DNA from 4 places in the Prochlorococcus sp. MIT2308 genome. Region 1 is predicted to be linked to each of the others. Evidence: predicted binding sites of a transcription regulator. Region 1 holds the regulator's gene; each other region holds the start of a gene.
The links. Region 1 encodes NtcA, which controls nitrogen genes in cyanobacteria. Its sites were predicted from a motif close to GTANCNNNNGNTAC; they were not measured.
Positions count from the first base shown of each region.

Region 1 (4,195 bases):
AGTCCGCTCTAAGGGTAGTTCAGGCGGTCATAATGGATTAAAAAGTATTATCAAACATCTAGGTACTACTGATTTTAAGCGATTAAAGATTGGGATAGGACCCCCAAGTGAGATTCAACAAGACAGAAAATCTAAAACTGTATCTCATGTCTTAGGTAGATTTTCAAATGAAGAATTTATAGTATTAAATTTGATCATTCAGGAAATTATTAGTTGTATTGATTCAATCACATCAAAAAATTGGGAAAATATAACTACTCGACTAAATTCTTACAAGCCTGAAAAATCATAACTGTTTGAGAATGAATAACAAACCGTCAACTACTGCATATCTTCAAATTCATAAGCAATGCTTTAATCAAAAGAAGGTTGAAGGGATTGTTCGTGCAGGGGATTTCGAATGGAGCTTTATTTGGGCTTTTCACAGGGGACAACTTTTTGTAGAGCCACCACTTGGAAGAGCCTTAATAAAAGATGCCTTAGAAAGGTATTTAGTAAAAGCTGATTACAAACTTGAGTCTGGCGGAGATTACATTTTTACAGTTAGGGCCAAATTTTAATATCTAGTTTTTCAGGCCAGATCAATGAAATTTTTAAAAAATCTTCCAATAAAATCAAAGCGACAATGGCATCAAGATTTTCAGGAGGGAAAAGGATTTCTTTTGGAAGCCAACGAATAAAATAATTTGGAGGCCAAATTTCCCAATATCTAAACCTTGCTCGTAAAGTTGATCCTTTTTCATTCACATATTTTAGATCAAAAAATTTTTTTCGTTTTAATTCATTCTTTATATACTTACAATTTGTTCCATCACCAATGATTATCTTACTAATATCATAATCTTCACTCCAAAACGAAACTAAATCAGAAAATTTATTTAACGAAGTTATCCCTGCTTCAATTACTTTTCTGGACTGAATATCAGCCAACAATAAGCCACATTTTTTATTACCTGGATCTATTGATATATAAAAACTCATTTAATTCTTGCTTCTAATAATTTCTTCTAAAGACTTTAGCTCTAATGATACAGAGACTTTATCTGCACTTTGATGAGTATCAACAGCTCTAGCAATTATTTGAAATTCTCCCATTTTTTTACTAACTAGATACTTTCCTAAATTATTAATTTGATTCGCATTAATTTGCAACTCAGAACTTAACGATCCTCGTCGCCTAACCTCTGCCAAAGTTGAAGCCATTAAAAGATTGATCTTTTTACTAATCGATTCAGAGTCAGAATCAGATAAAGATATATTTTCTAAAGCAATTACCTCTCCTTTACTTGTAATAATTTTATTTAATGTAACCTCAGGAAATGCATAAACATAATTTTCACCTCTAAGTATATTTCCTGCTGATTTGATTCTAACAACCCAACTTCTGTTATCAGATATTTTACTCTCAAGCTTCTCAATATCATCTTTACGAACTAATAATATCCTTCTATAATTAGATTGATTTGTTTTTACTAAATTAAAAGCATAAAGATTAGCTTGCTGCAATAAACTTTCGATAATTTTTTTTATATCACTATTTTTATTTAATTTAATGGTCTTAGTTACTAAAGTCTGGCCACTAGTTATAACGACATTTCCACTTCTAAAAGCATATAAATTTTTTTCTAATTTTTTTAATTCTTTTTCACTATCTATAATCTTTTCTCGAATATCCTCTAATTGAAATAATCCGACCCTTAAATCCCTATCAAATACAATCATTGTTGCAAATGAAATAGCACTAATAATACTTCCAGTAAAAACAGTTATTAAAACAGCAGTGCTTTTTGGTCTTAATTTAAAGATACTTAAACGAGCCTTACCAACTCTAGAACCTAAGCGATCACCTAGAGTAGATAGTATTCCACCTAGGATTAATATTAAAAGAATTTTCAGCCAGACTGTCACAGAGAGAAAGAAGAAGTGGAATTAAGCAAACCTCCTAAACCTTAGTATGTAATGGCCTTCAATTAAATCTTTTTGCTAAGGCTATTGGATCAAATATAGTTATCTTTTTCCTATCTATTGCCAATAATGATGAACTTTTCAACTCACCAAGAAGTCGTGTAATAGTTACTCTGGTTGAACCAATAGCTTCAGCAATAGCTTGATGTGAAAGTCTTAAGTCAATTGTTACACCCTTTTCCCCAGGTACACCAAAGTCCCTGCACAAAACCAGCAAAAAACTGGCAAGCCGAGAAGACATATCTCTATGAGTTAAAGTTTCAATCATTGTCTCAGTTTGAAGTACTCGACTTGATAGACCTTGTAGAAGAAGCAAACCAACCGAAGCATTTTGCTCAATTGCATTCCTTACCGAAGTTGCGGGGGCCGCTACGAGTTCCACACGAGTAAATGCAACTGCATGATAAAAACGATCTGATCTATTCCCTGTCAATAAAGATAAAACTCCGAAAAGACTATTTTCCCTCAATAAAGCAACTGTAATTTCTTCACCTGTTTCATATACCCTGCTCAAGCGAACAGCACCACGCCTAATCAAGTAAACCCTTTCTGCTGGATCGCCAGGGAAAAAAATTGTTTTTGACCTATCTACGACTTCAGTAGAGACACCATCTAAAGACTTAATTACTTCCAACAAAGTGTTAGTTGGAGGCAAAGAATTTGATGATGAATTAACAGCCATATGGCTATTTTTTTGTTGGTTGAAACGGGTAAAGCCACGAAACGAAGTGACCATATTTAATTGATCGTTCTGAGAACATTAATAAGTTGTGAAAAAACGATATGTAGCCATGGCGACTTTTTTCACCCTTAATCCCCATCTCAATTTCTTTCATCGTTCGCAATTCTACTATTTAAAATCCACATGCATAAAAATAGACTTGAAAAGTATTCAAAAAATTGATCTATGGATTTAAATCCCCTTCAAAGCTCCGAAGAATCTTAAAAGTTAAAAAATTTTACCTCATACACCACAGATAGTGTTCTTTGGTTGATTACAAATTTTAAAGCGCTAGATTAAAATTACGACGTTAAGATCGAATTTGAGATGAATGCAGGATCAAGCATCAATGCTCAACGAGAGGATTTGTCACTAGCTAAAGGGCCTTCTCTTAGGGCTCTTCCAGATAGAAAACCTTTACAACTAGTTAAAACTCAAGGCCAATTACAAATACACACCTCTCCTTTTAGAGGTAGTTTTTCTATTGTTTTAAGCGAGGCGCTACGATCTGCAGGCTTGGGAAGCAAAGTTTTAATATCTCAATTCTTGAAAGGCGGAGTCAATCAAGGTCCCCATGGAGCAGTAAATCTTTGTGGTCGACTGGAGTGGTTAAGACCAGCTATTGAAACTTGCTTACCTGGGGAGTTGCCAGAAGAAAATTTATCTTTTAAGAAAAAACATGAAGAGAAAGCAATTAAAGAAATATGGGAATTTTGTAAAAAACGTATAGTTGAAAAAAAGTTAGACAAAATCGTACTTGATGAAATTGGGATGGCAATTAGCCTTGGTTTTATAGAAGAAACTGATTTGATTTCTATGATCAATAACCGCCCATCATCTACAGATATTATTCTTACGGGACAATCAATTCCTCCTAAAGTGATTGAGATGGCTGATCAAATTACCGAATTACGCTGCAATTAAATGTTAAAGAACGATCGTTGGATTTCACAGCAAGCTTCTTTAGGAATGCTTGAACCATTTCAAGAAAAACTAATAAGGCATCTTGAACCTGAATCAAAAAAATCACCTGTTTTAAGCTTTGGTTGCTCATCTTATGGATACGATTTGCGTCTATCCTCAAAAGAATTTTTGATTTTCAAGCATGTTCCAGGAACAGTAATGAATCCAAAAAAATTTAATCCTGCGAATCTAGAACCTACCGATTTAAAAGAAGATCAGGATGGTAAATATTTTATTTTACCTGCTCACTCTTATGGTCTTGGAGTGGCATTAGAGAAAATGAAAGTCCCGCCAAATATTACTGTTATTTGTCTTGGCAAAAGTACTTATGCTCGCTTAGGAATAATTGTCAATACAACGCCTGCAGAAGCAAGCTGGGAAGGTCATCTAACACTTGAATTTAGTAACAGCTCTGGGGCGGACTGCAGGATTTATGCTGATGAAGGAATTTGTCAATTACTTTTCTTTGAAGGTGACCCTTGTGAGACTACTTACAGCGATAGGCAAGGCAAATATCAACATCAACAAGAAAAAGTAACTCTAGCA
Region 1 is NZ_CM186283.1:1,643,170-1,647,364, reverse strand. Features, by position in the region: gene pth (aminoacyl-tRNA hydrolase) at 1-292, shown strand, start outside; gene AC6EIW_RS09395 (DUF3146 family protein) at 303-560, shown strand; gene AC6EIW_RS09390 (RuvC family protein) at 544-981, opposite strand; gene AC6EIW_RS09385 (DUF3084 domain-containing protein) at 982-1,908, opposite strand; gene ntcA (global nitrogen regulator NtcA) at 1,967-2,701, opposite strand; gene AC6EIW_RS09375 (cob(I)yrinic acid a,c-diamide adenosyltransferase) at 3,014-3,610, shown strand; gene dcd (dCTP deaminase) at 3,611-4,195, shown strand, end outside.

Region 2 (4,195 bases), 840 kb from region 1:
GGCTTTCCAATCTTTGCTTAACCTCTTGTTCGTATGTGGAAACTATTTCTCTTACTTCCTCTCCATGCACAAATTTAATTTCACCTGTATCGACATTTGCGACTTGAAAAAGTGTGGGAGCAAGTGGATCTCTTGCACCTCCAACAAATGAGAGAACTTTGCAAATTTCATCCTCACCAACTAAAACGGTATCTCTGGATTTGACCTTGAGAAATACAGGCTCTTCTTCTATTTCGTGAATCATTCGTTGCTATCAGAAAAATTTGTAAGGCAACTACCCATTTTACTTTTTGCCCAGTTATGTTCTTTGAGTAATGACTCGGCAAGCTCTTTCATGGATTCCAAAGCATCTTCAATATTATCAATTCTTTTTGAGAAAGGTTGACTGAATTTTTTCCCATAACAGAAATTACTAATTATTAATTACTCACTACAAGTCAGTCGAAGTGCTGTATTTCATATATACCCAAAAAAATAGAGGGCAGTTAGCCCCCTAAAAAATCGACTGTCAACCGAGATATAAATCTACCAATCGGGATAATCCCCTTGAACTGGTTCCTCGTAGAAATCACCTTTTTTTATACCAGCAAAATATTCAGTTAAAAATTCTTCCTGGTTGGCTTGGTCTTCCAACTTAAGCGTCAGTTTTTTTATTTGCTCAGTTTTTGTTTCTTGGTTTGTTTTGTCTTTTGAATAAGACCAGCCACCTTCACCCCAACCCCATGAAAGAGATGGACTTCCAATAACTGAAACAGCAAAAACCAATGAAATAACCTTTTTCTTAATGAGTTACTCCGCCATCAATGATGGTGATATTGGTATCTGTTGAATTTGCCCAACGTAATTTGCTTAGTTCTTGATATTCCGAACTATGGAAAGCATCAAGTGCTGCTTGCTTTGATGGGAACTCAATAATCACACCTAATTTTCCACCTTTCCCTTCAACAGTTTCAGCCTCCATATCTTTTGCATAAACTGAACCACCTACTGATTGAACCCATCGTTGAAAGGCTTCAACATATTCAGCAAAAGCTGGACTCGTAACTGTTGTAGTAACAAGCCAAAGACCCTTAGCCATCAAAAAAAATCAATTCCAAAGAGTTTCACATACACCATCTACTTTGTATAGAAATATTAGAGAACCCAATAACTTCCCTTACTTCATCTGAATTTTGAGTTTAGCTTTGATCTCATTCCTGACACATATCTACCACAAACAGCTATGCCTGGCCAAAGCTATTAACAAAACAGGATGGGAAACCTGTTTCTGACTGATCGAGAGAACGCTGAGCAATTAAAAGAAATCAAAGAATCATTATCAGCATTAGAAGGTGGGAGAATTTTAGATATTTGATAGTTAAGGCTGTGATGATTAATTCAAAGAGGTTATCTTTTTAAACACTATGCCAAACTTTATTTACTCTTGGTTGTAGGCCCTATAAAAGCAAGCATGATGGAAGAGTAAATCCATTAATAAATAGATGACTGAAGAATGCCAAGTGAGGTGGGAAGCAACCGAAGAACAAATTGAGACCATTATTATTCCTGCAATGAAAAATATTGCTCAACAATGCGCTGGATACGGGGAAAAGCTTCAATGTCCTTCTGCTTTTATTGCTGTAATGCTTAGAGATATTGCAGATGCCTTTGATGAAAAACCACCAGAAGGCGAAAGTAGTTGTGGGTGTTGCTAACAATCAGCTCAATATGTAATTGAAGTTTTACACTCCAGTAGAAATTAATTAGTAAAAGCGAAATCATGATGGAAATAACTTTTTAGTAGAAATGGTATTAATGAGATTGATAAAGACTGATAAGCGATTAGCCGAGCGTATACAGAAAAAATTAAATTTCAGCAACTATCAAATACTTTGCCTAAGTTGGGAAATTGGCTTAGTAATGGGTGTAGCTATAGCTATTCTCTTTTTTTTAAATCAGCGTGGCCAAAAACAATACGTTCAAATGGTTCGTACTCACTTACTTAGCAATTCCAATCTTTCTGATAATTACTGTATACGGATATTTAATTCTTAAGTAATTGGATTTTTTATTTTTATACCTAGCAGCTTAAGTTCTCTGGGTCATAACCTCTCTTCTTCATTTGATCTTTAATCCTGGTAATCCGACTTTCGCAATATCTTTTAGTTTCTTTATCCTCATTTAGATCAAGCTCTCTTATCCACTGATTGAGTTCGTTTTCCAAGCTTGACCAACGATCTCCATGTTCAGTATCAGGAATATTGATAATACTTCCATCTTTATTTCTTCTTTGATGCTTTCTTAGCGTTGGGAGAGCTAGAAGAAGATTGTCATATCTCTGCGTTATTAAATCTAGTTGAATCATTTTTGCCAATGTATTCTTAAAACCATCATGATATAGAGATGAACTTTGCAGATAAACGGGCAAGCATTATCGTTTTGGTGATCCAAAAGTGATCGATAATGAAAAGTATCGGTTTATACACATATGCTAAAAATGTTCAATATGAACTTTTCTTGGTTGAAATAAATAGCGATTATGTTTCACATTGAACATTTTTTTATTTTGCTGCGAACTCGTATTGGAAGGTTTGGAATAGCGCTACTTGCTGTTCCTGCAATTCAGCTCATAAGTGCTGCATTTTTTCCTGCACATGCAACTGAATCAAATTTCTCAGCTGCAGACAATACTTTGATTTTGACTTCATCGGCTTTGGTTTTGTTAATGACACCAGGCTTAGCTTTTTTTTATGGAGGCTTTACTCAAGCTAAAAATGTGCTCAACACAATGGCAATGAGCTTTGTCATGATGGGAATAGCTACTATTGTGTGGACATCAGTAGGTTTTAGTCTGGCCTTCTCGGATGGAGGAACCTCTAATGCTTTTATAGGTAATCCACTAACATATGCATTTTTTGAAAATCTTCCAAGCAATTGGGAGGGTCTTAAAATACCAGGAATGAGTTTTGCACTTTTCCAAGGTATGTTCGCAATAATTACTCCGGCTTTAATTTCAGGAGCATTGGTAGAAAGAATTAGTTTTCGTTTTTGGTGTTTATTCACGCCTATATGGATTTTATTTGTTTACGCACCTCTTGCTCACATGGTTTGGGGTGGTGGGTTACTTGGCAAAGATTTGGATTTTGCTGGAGGAACAGTTGTTCACATCAGTTCAGGAGTATCAGCTCTAGTACTCGCAGGATTAATAGGTTCACGTAGTAATTGGCCTAAAGGTATCAAGCCTCCCCACGACATTACTCAGATTCTTATAGGAACAGGTTTATTATGGTTTGGCTGGTTTGGATTTAATGGAGGAAGTCAACTAAGTGTTGGAGGTGCAGAACTTCCCTTTACTACAACTCATGTTTCAGCAGCAGCTGGATTGGTAACTTGGGCGTTGATTGAAACATTTAGAGATGGGAAAGCAACTGCGGTAGGAATGGCTACTGGAGCTGTTGCTGGCTTGGTAGGTATCACGCCAGCAGCTGGCTTCGTAAGTCCAGCTAGTGGAATTTTGATTGGTGCTATTACATCTTCTTTATGCTACATCTCAGTTAGGGTTAAAATTAAATTATCTTTTGACGACTCATTAGATACCTTTGCTGTCCACGGTGTCGGTGGAACTGTGGGAGCTCTCCTTACGGGATTATTTGCTAAACCAGAATTAATTTCATCTCATCCTGCTGGATTAGTTCTTGCAGAGCAAGGTCGTATTGGATTGGTTTTAGGACAATTTCAAGCAGTTTTAATTGCATATGGAATTGCCGCATTTGGAACTTTGATAATCGCTTTTTTATTGAAATCACTTGGCTGTAATTATAGAGTTGAAAAAGCCGAAGAAGATACTGGCTTAGATATTTCTGAGCATGGTGAAGAGGCTTATGTGGAGAGAACTGGTTCTCCTAACGCCATATATTAGAAAATCCAGGATCTTATTCCTTCCATGATTTTTGTTAACCCTCCTTAAAAAGAGGGTTTTCTTTTTGTTTTTTTCTTTTTAATTGAACAGCTTATTCATTTGGAGGATGAGAAAGTTGGCGAGAAATCTAACAATTAGGGCAAGTATTAATCCAGCAAGTAATAGTCGTTGGTTCATAAATATGCCCCGAAGCCTCTACTATTGGTTTTGTCTCTGGCTTGGTAAAGATGTCATATAAAAAATTTTCAGGTCTCTCAACCATAACGGTTGCTCTTTTTGGATCGTCTTTGCATTGGC
Region 2 is NZ_CM186283.1:566,967-571,161, forward strand. Features, by position in the region: gene AC6EIW_RS03540 (DUF3104 domain-containing protein) at 1-244, opposite strand, end outside; gene AC6EIW_RS03545 (hypothetical protein) at 526-765, opposite strand; gene AC6EIW_RS03550 (DUF1330 domain-containing protein) at 782-1,078, opposite strand; gene AC6EIW_RS03555 (hypothetical protein) at 1,482-1,694, shown strand; gene AC6EIW_RS03560 (hypothetical protein) at 2,060-2,344, opposite strand; gene AC6EIW_RS03565 (ammonium transporter) at 2,519-3,898, shown strand; gene AC6EIW_RS03570 (DUF3764 family protein) at 4,026-4,195, opposite strand, start outside.
Region 2: the regulator NtcA is predicted to act here: its motif matches at 2,450-2,463, upstream of AC6EIW_RS03565 (ammonium transporter).

Region 3 (4,195 bases), 420 kb from region 1:
AGCTTTCCATACTTTAGTCATGAAATGCGATTCAGAAGTTATTGATGAAAACCCACTTTCATTTAATCTTAAATGAATGTCGTCTATTATGTAGTCCCTGTAATAAGGTTCATGAAATATTTTATGAAAGTTTTCCATAATTGAAGTGAATTTTGGAGAATCCTCTATCTGTATGGAGTCAGCAAGAACAAGAGTTCCTCCAGGTTCTAACAACCTAAAGCATTCATTCAAAACATTCTGTCGTGCATCTCTAGGAAGCTCATGAAAAAGGAAAACACAAGTTAATGCTTGAAAACTGTTTGATGAGTAAGGCATATTTTCTGCATTTCCTTTAGTAAGTTGGACGAGATCACCACTTCTCGAACTTAGATATTTACTAGCCTGTTTTAGGTATGAACCTGATAAGTCCAGACCATACAGTTCTACTTCAGGTAAAGCACTTTGTATTTGCTGGAGAGTTCTTCCTGTCCCAGTCGCAATATCTAAAACTTTTACTTTTTTTGAGCTTTCAGATAAATATTTTTTTAGACCACTTTTTAAAGGAGATAAAATTCTTCTTCGCATAGCATCGGCTGTTCCGTTAAAAAGTATTTCAACTTGTAAGTCGTAAATTTCAGCGGAATGATCACTTAAATATCCATCTGTTTGATGATGAAAATTTTGTAAATAGTAACTTGGGTAATCTTCCTCATTAACATTTCGCGGAATTTCTCTCGTTTTATTCTTTTTACGTCTTTCCCAGGTCTTGGGCATATCAAGCCAAATTAAAGGATATTTTTTTGCCCATTCCAACCAAGGTGCTTCGAAAAGTTGAGATTTTGGGTAAATTCCTGCCTCTGCTTCTTGCCAATCAACTTTTTCAAGTCGTTCCATCGATCTTCTAACTTCTTTTAATAACTCTTGATCGATTGGAAAATTATCTGGGACAACTTCTGGTGCAAAAACTTCCATTAATTTAGTACTCAACTCTTTGTGAGCTAAGCCAGCCAGTGTTTTCCCCTGTTGAAGAGTGTAATAAGCAAATTTTTTAAGGCTTGGCTTTGCCATAAACCGTTGATTAATTTTTTTTATTATCTAACAGATTCGATTGATTAGTGACCAGTTAACCAAAAAAAAAATTAAGGACAATGCAAAATTCTTGCTTTGTCCCTAATTTTTTTAGCTCTAATTTTATAGTTAAGAGTTTGTTTTAGGCGTCGTAGTACATAGTGAATTCATGAGGGTGAGGCCTTTGCCTTAACTGTTGAACCTCTTCGTATTTAAGATCTATCCAATTGTCAATGAAATCGTTAGTAAATACTCCTCCTTCAGTTAAATATTTGTTGTCACTTTTCAATGCCTCTAATGCATCATTCAACGAGGATGGAACAGTATCTATTTTTGATAATTCTTCTGAAGGAAGTTCGAAAAGGTCAACATCAACTCCATCACCAGGATCGATTTGATTTTTGATCCCATCAATACCTGCCATCATCATTGCAGAGAAAGCAATATAAGGGTTGGCTAACGCATCACCGGATCGGAATTCAAGTCTCTTTGCTTTTGGACTTGGCCCAGTCAAAGGAATTCTGACAGCCGCTGATCTATTGCCCTGCGAATAAACTAAATTAACAGGTGCTTCAAAACCAGGAACTAATCTTTTGTAACTGTTGGTAGTTGGGTTTGTAAATGCAAGGAATGAAGGCGCATGTTTCAGGATCCCTCCTATGTACCATTTAGCTGTTTGAGATAAATTGGCATAAGTACCTTCTCCGAAGAATAAAGGCTGACCACTTTTCCATAAACTTTGATGGACATGCATTCCTGTTCCATTATCATTGAAAACTGGCTTAGGCATGAAAGTTGCGGTCTTGCCATATTTCTTGGCCACATTTCTAACGATATATTTATAAATCATCACATTGTCTGCAGCGTTGATTAGGGGTGCGAATTTCATCCCTAGTTCATGCTGCCCAGCTCCTGCTACTTCATGGTGATGTTTTTCAATAGGTATTCCTAGTTCACCCATCAAAAGAAGCATTTCAGACCTCATGTCTTGAGCGGTGTCATTTGGAGAGACAGGGAAATATCCTTCTTTGAGTTGAATCTTGTATCCAAGGTTGCCACCCTCCTCAACTCTACCTGTGTTCCAGGGAGCTTCAATGGTGTCTACGCTATAAAAACTCCCGCCTTCCCCTGAATTGTATCGAACGTCATCAAAAATAAAGAATTCTGGTTCAGGGCCAAAGAATGCAGCATCTGCGACACTAGTGCTTGCTAAATAATCCAATGCTTTTTGTGCCAAAGCTCTTGGACATCTGGAATATGGTTCTCCACTTCTTGGCTCCTGAATTGAACAAATTAAGCTAAGAGTTTTGTGATGGTAGAAAGGGTCTATCCAGCTTGTTGATGGATCTGGAACCATTGCCATATCTGATTCGTTTATTGCTTTCCATCCGCGAATAGAAGAACCATCAAAAGCGAGACCCTCTGAGAAAGAGCTCTCTTCAATAAGATCTGAAGTTACGGTTAAATGTTGCCATTTGCCATGTAAGTCAGTGAATTTTAGATCTATTAGCTCAATGCCCTCATCCTTAATTTGACGAAGAACATCTTGAGAGGTCTTGCTCATGATTAATTTGATTTACAAAATAGTTAATCAATTATGAACGTAATAAGCGGTTGCATCTCTTTTTGTATCAAGAAGCACTTTTTTTAGATTTTTAACAGAAAAATATGATTGTTTTTTTGGGTTCTAGGGCATATCTAGCAAATTCCTATTGCAATCCCTAAAAAAAACACCCCGACTTTGCCTATCGCCTTTTAGGCTCAAAGGTATATAAACCGATCTGTTTTCTTGGCCACTCAAATTCTTCCTTCTGTTGATAATCAACATCGTAAAGATTTTGGTCCAACTGTTTCCCCTGAAAGGTTATTACTTGGGCCAGGCCCATCAAATGCAGATCCTGCTGTTTTGAAAGCGCTCTCTCAGCCACCAATTGGTCATTTAGATCCTTTTTATGTGGCCTTGATGAGTGAGGTGCAAGAGTTACTTCGATATGCGTGGCAAACCAGCAATCGATTAACACTCCCTATGAGTGGGACAGGAAGCGCCGCGATGGAGGCAACACTGGCAAATGTTGTCGAGCCAGAGGATACGGTTTTAGTAGCCATAAAAGGATATTTTGGCCATCGTCTTGCTGATATGGCAGGCAGATATAAGGCAAATGTAGAAACCATTCATAAAGATTGGGGTAATGCTTTTTCACTTGATGAAATAGAAGATGCACTGAAAAAACATAATCCAGCAGTTTTAGCAATTGTTCATGCCGAAACTTCCACAGGTGTTTGTCAACCCATGGATGGAATTGGTGATTTATGCAGAAAATATAATTGTTTACTTCTTGTAGATACTGTAACTTCTCTGGGAGGCGTTCCTCTTTATTTGGATAAGTGGAAAATTGATCTGGCTTACAGTTGCAGTCAAAAAGGATTAAGTTGCCCGCCAGGATTAGGACCTTTTTCAATGAATGAGAGGGCTGAAAATAAAATGAGCAACAGAAAAGATAAGGTTCCTAACTGGTATTTAGATGTGTCTTTACTTAACAAATATTGGGGTAGTGATCGTGTGTATCATCACACTGCTCCTGTAAACATGAATTTTGGTATTCGAGAAGCGCTTAGATTGTTAGCTAAAGAAGGATTGGAAGTTTCATGGGATAGACATAGAAAGAATGCAAAATCGCTTTGGAATTCTTTAGAAAATATTGGCTTAGAGTTACATGTTGAAGAAGAATTACGCTTACCTACTCTTACTACTGTGAAAATACCTAATGGTGTTGATGGCAAGGCTTTTACTAATCATTTACTAAGTAACTTTGGTATTGAGATAGGAGGTGGTCTTGGTGATCTGGCTGGAAAAGTATGGAGAATAGGTTTAATGGGATATAACTCGACTTCTACAAATGTAGATAGAATATTAAATATTTTCGAAACTGAACTACCTAAGTTTAGATAATATATTTTCTTTGGTAGATTCTTTTATCTTTGAACCAATCTACGATAATCTTTCTTGATTCTTCTTCCATTAGACCTCTCTCGATAATCATTTTGTGATGAGCACTTTTATGTTCCGCTAGATTTATAGTTCCACCTAGTGCTCCTCTTTTTGGGTCTTCCGATCCAAAGATTATCTTTCCCATCCTTGCTTGTATTA
Region 3 is NZ_CM186283.1:143,343-147,537, forward strand. Features, by position in the region: gene AC6EIW_RS00750 (class I SAM-dependent methyltransferase) at 1-1,047, opposite strand, end outside; gene glnA (type I glutamate--ammonia ligase) at 1,190-2,611, opposite strand; gene AC6EIW_RS00760 (pyridoxal-phosphate-dependent aminotransferase family protein) at 2,837-3,997, shown strand; gene AC6EIW_RS00765 (nucleoside deaminase) at 3,990-4,195, opposite strand, start outside.
Region 3: the regulator NtcA is predicted to act here: its motif matches at 2,676-2,689, upstream of glnA (type I glutamate--ammonia ligase).

Region 4 (4,195 bases), 750 kb from region 1:
TTGAGGGCCTCCACCCACTAAAAAAATTTACAGTTTCCTGGATAGCCAATCGATAGCTGTTTGTTACGTCACGAATAACCCCATCTATATCAAATAAAATTAGGCCAATATTATTCATCATTGAGTTTTTCTTCTGATTAGAGATGTCCAATGAAATTTATTGTTTAGTTGAAGCTTAAGTTCTAATTCACGATCTTTGAGACCTTTTTCATTTTTAACAATTCGATTACCAATCCAGGCAATTCCTATTGCTATGGTTGCGGGTATACCAAATATTGAAAATCTTGTAAGGCTTTGCATTCTTTTGCTAGATAATGAAGAAGATTTGTTTGGTTCTTCTTGAAGTTAACAAGCAATTTTAAAAATAAAAATATTAAGTGAATTTCAACTTGTTTTGGTTCTTCTTAAATCTCTCCATAAGCAGGCCATCAAATAGAAATAACCAGCCATTGCAATTATAAAAAATGATGTCATCAACTTTGCTCTGCAGTGGACATTTGAAAAATTGAAGCAGAACTAGCAACTAAAAGTATCCCAAATAAAATTATGTGATATGGAGTAAGCATGTTAAAAAAAAAACTCCTTACTAAAATAACCAACTAATTAAGCCGATGTTGTAGTGCAATGCGAAGATTTTTGGGGTGGTTACACCAATATTTGAGAGTATGAGGTAAAACCATATTGAATAAATGGAATGAAATGGTTAGTTTCCTTTTCTTAATACTAAAGCCAGTACTCTTTTTGATGTTAAAAAAATTTTTCAAGAAGCAAATGAAAGCTTTTATTATCAGTGCAATTGAGTGGCTAGTTCTTCAAACAGACAATGATTTAGACGATAAGATTCTTGCGAAGGTGAAAAGTGGAATGAAATTGGGTGTCGTTTGATCAAATGCTTAAGCAAGTGGTAAATGGATTTACAATATTAACTCCATGCAAAACACATTTATATTTTTGTTGTTAGGTGACTGTAAACTCTGACTGAAAAATGTGAAATTAAGTGGTCATCCACTGAAGACAAATCGATAACATCATTATTCCAGCAATGCAGGGAACTGCACAGCAATAAGATAAGTATTTCAGTAGAATCCAATATACTCCTTCATTTATCGCACTAATGCTTGGAGATATTGTTGATACTTTTGAAGAAAGTTCATTAATAGGAGACAAAATTGTGATTGTTGTTAAACCACCTTCAATTCGTCTACTAATTAAAAGTCAGCAAGTAACTATCCATTTGTACCAATAAGGTACTTTGTTTGATACTTTTTTATTTGCCTATTAAGCATAAGTAACGAGGAATACTCGAACTTTTTGTGTACTGCTTGCCTTGCTCCTCGCATTGAGACATGTTTTTCATTTCTATTTTTTCTATTCCGTAAGTACTGTTTTGAAGGATCAACCAAAAAATTTCGGCTTGTGCATTCATGCTTGTCAAAAACATAGCCGATGACAAAAATAATAAATTGCGTTTCATAGATCTTCTTCTAATGTCCAACTCTATCCAGAATTAATTCACGTTTTTGGGGGTATTTTCTCTTTTTGTACCCGAACTGGTTAGCCCTACCTGAACCGACCTTTAGGGATAGATTATTCCTGGTTATATTCCCAATGATTGACTCAAATTTTAAAAACATTTAGCAATGACAGCAATTAATAAAATTACTGCCGCTAAGCTTTTAATTTTAATAAACCTTCCTGTTTTGCTTGTAATAGCAGGTGTTTACCAAATAGGTTCTGCAGTAATAGTTTAGTTATTATTTTAGCTAATTATTGTTTCTAGTTATGGCCAAATGGATTCCGTCCCAAAAGCAAAAGTCAGGTTTAATAAGTAGAACATTCGAATTTTTTATTGATGAGTTAGCTGAATTGCAGGATGAGCTTGATTGCCCAGATGAATTCATATGTGATTTCCTTGAAGTTGTTAAAAATCGTTGGTCACCAGATAGTTGTCATTCTAAGGCTAGGCAACATAAAAGAGATAATCCAAGCTACTACTGAAAATGCGAAATGAAAGTTGGCTTGTGAAAAAAGATCGAGTCTGGGCAATGAGGTTTTTAAAAGATAATCACCCTGATGAAGACGGAACTACATACATAAGGGTTCACTACGCTAGCTGCAGGCTCGGATTCCTACACGGCATTACTCCTCATGTTCAATTACATGAAAGTGAAAAGCTAACTTATGAAAAAGCAAGAGACCTATGGAGGTCGTCAGTGGAAACAGAATGGGAAGTCTCTGAGAAACCTTTATGGGAAACCTCTTAAAGCTTAAAAAAAATTACCACGATCCTTTTTAAGTTGATATTTAAGAATAAAAGATTATGAAATTTGAGTATATATCACTAGATAATTTTGTATCCAGATGAACTACATGTGCCATCAATTCATAACATAATAGTTTTTGTAGCAACCGCTACCAAAACGTTCAACTCGTTACAAAGCGAGCCGCATTTCGATTTAAGCCAAGGAACGGGGACTTAAATCAACATTCGGAGTATGGATGATGACAACTCTTCTATATCGTGGACAAAGCTATGTCCAACACAAAGAGCAAAAAGCTCAAAAGGATTGTGTTGAGCTGACTTACAGGCGTAATCACTACAACACATGCAGAAGCGAAGCTAAGTCTGAGCTAAATTCTCAATTGGCTTATCGCGGTCATCGCTATCAACATTAGTTTGTTAACTCTTTTTATGAGGCCCTGCTTGGCAGGGCCTTTTTTTTACTTAGATAATTCCTGTTTGGTTAAACAGATATTAACTCCTACAAAGTTTATTTTTGTTAGCCCTCATAAACTTTGCAAGTAGATGCTGTTGGATGATTACTACATTCTTTTTCCCAAAACTCATCTCTAGTTTCATTGGGAACCGTATAAGAGAAGTCATGCATTGTTCGAATATCACTTAATGCATTTTTGATTATGTTCAAAGGAGTTTTTAGTTTCATAATCCTCCGTATCGGTATATAGATGTTCTAATCGATCTTGTTAAATTTATACACCTCGTCTTTTACTTAAGTAGAATTAACTATTAGTTAATTAACGAATCAAAGATATGAATTATAGGATTAGAGGCTATGCTTAAAGCCTTACCAAGTTAAAAATATAGTCAGTGGTTATTATTAGTTAAAAATCAATTGATTGTCTCATTTTCTAAATGGTTGTTTAGTAATGAATAATCTTGGATTGAACGATAATAAAAGCATTTGACGTCTATTTACCAATCTGGATATAAGTAATCGTCTCCTATGGGCTCTTCATAGAATTGACCAACTTCAATTCCATAAAAATATTTTGATAGTTTGGCTAAAAAATTTTGCATTTAAATAAAAAAAACGGTCTGTGCAGACTCAGACCGTTAGTGAATTACTTCTTTCCTATCTAAATACATTATTTTAGTTAGTGCGATAGTAAGGAATACCCAAATAATTTGTTTAAGGAAAAGCTTAGTCTGTATTAATTGGAGTGAGCAATGATAAAGGAAGGCGGTTCAAACTTTTTTTGGAGTTTAAATAATGTATTTACTTTATTCTTTAAAAAGGAACCAAAACCCAAATCAATAAAAATATATAGAAATAGGGAATAGCAAAAAACCATATAGAAAATAAGATGACATATGAATGTGTCTATGAGATCAGATTCTTTTTCATTAGTTGTTTGTTCTTCAACACTTGTCTTGAGTGACGTGAATTCACTTATTGAATTAATTGCTATTGGCTCAACCCACCCAAACTGAGCTAGTTCTTGATCGATTATTTTTAGCGTTGAAGTCATAAAAAAGAAGAATATTCAAATATTCACCTTTTTATCGTGTTAAAAATTAAGTTCTAGGCCAACGTTACATTTTTTGGCTTTTTTATCTTATTTTGCTTGTAGACGAAAACATAATTCTAGTTAATTTTTTCCATTGCATCTTTGAACTGCAAGCATATTTGCATCCGCATGATTCTTTTCTGATTTCCAAATCTTATTTGATGTTTGACCAATACAAGCAACTTCGGCTGCATTTTTTATTCCTACTGGTACCTGAGTTAAAGCCAAGATCATTAAGGCAAAACCTGTTTTAGGTGCATGAATATTTAATCGTGAGCTTTTTAGCCAGTTTTTCTTAGGCATAGGTAATTTCTTTTTTAATAATTTATAGCTAATTTTGGTATGTATGCTTGGGTTGGTTGAATGTCTCAAAGGCAAAAGACGA
Region 4 is NZ_CM186283.1:469,259-473,453, reverse strand. Features, by position in the region: gene AC6EIW_RS02845 (TIGR01548 family HAD-type hydrolase) at 1-121, opposite strand, end outside; gene AC6EIW_RS02840 (hypothetical protein) at 118-300, opposite strand; gene AC6EIW_RS02835 (hypothetical protein) at 1,115-1,246, shown strand; gene AC6EIW_RS02830 (hypothetical protein) at 1,783-1,998, shown strand; gene AC6EIW_RS02825 (DUF1651 domain-containing protein) at 2,001-2,264, shown strand; gene AC6EIW_RS02820 (DUF4278 domain-containing protein) at 2,500-2,676, shown strand; gene AC6EIW_RS02815 (hypothetical protein) at 2,781-2,945, opposite strand; gene AC6EIW_RS02810 (hypothetical protein) at 3,454-3,771, opposite strand; gene AC6EIW_RS02805 (hypothetical protein) at 3,892-4,113, opposite strand.
Region 4: the regulator NtcA is predicted to act here: its motif matches at 2,403-2,416, upstream of AC6EIW_RS02820 (DUF4278 domain-containing protein).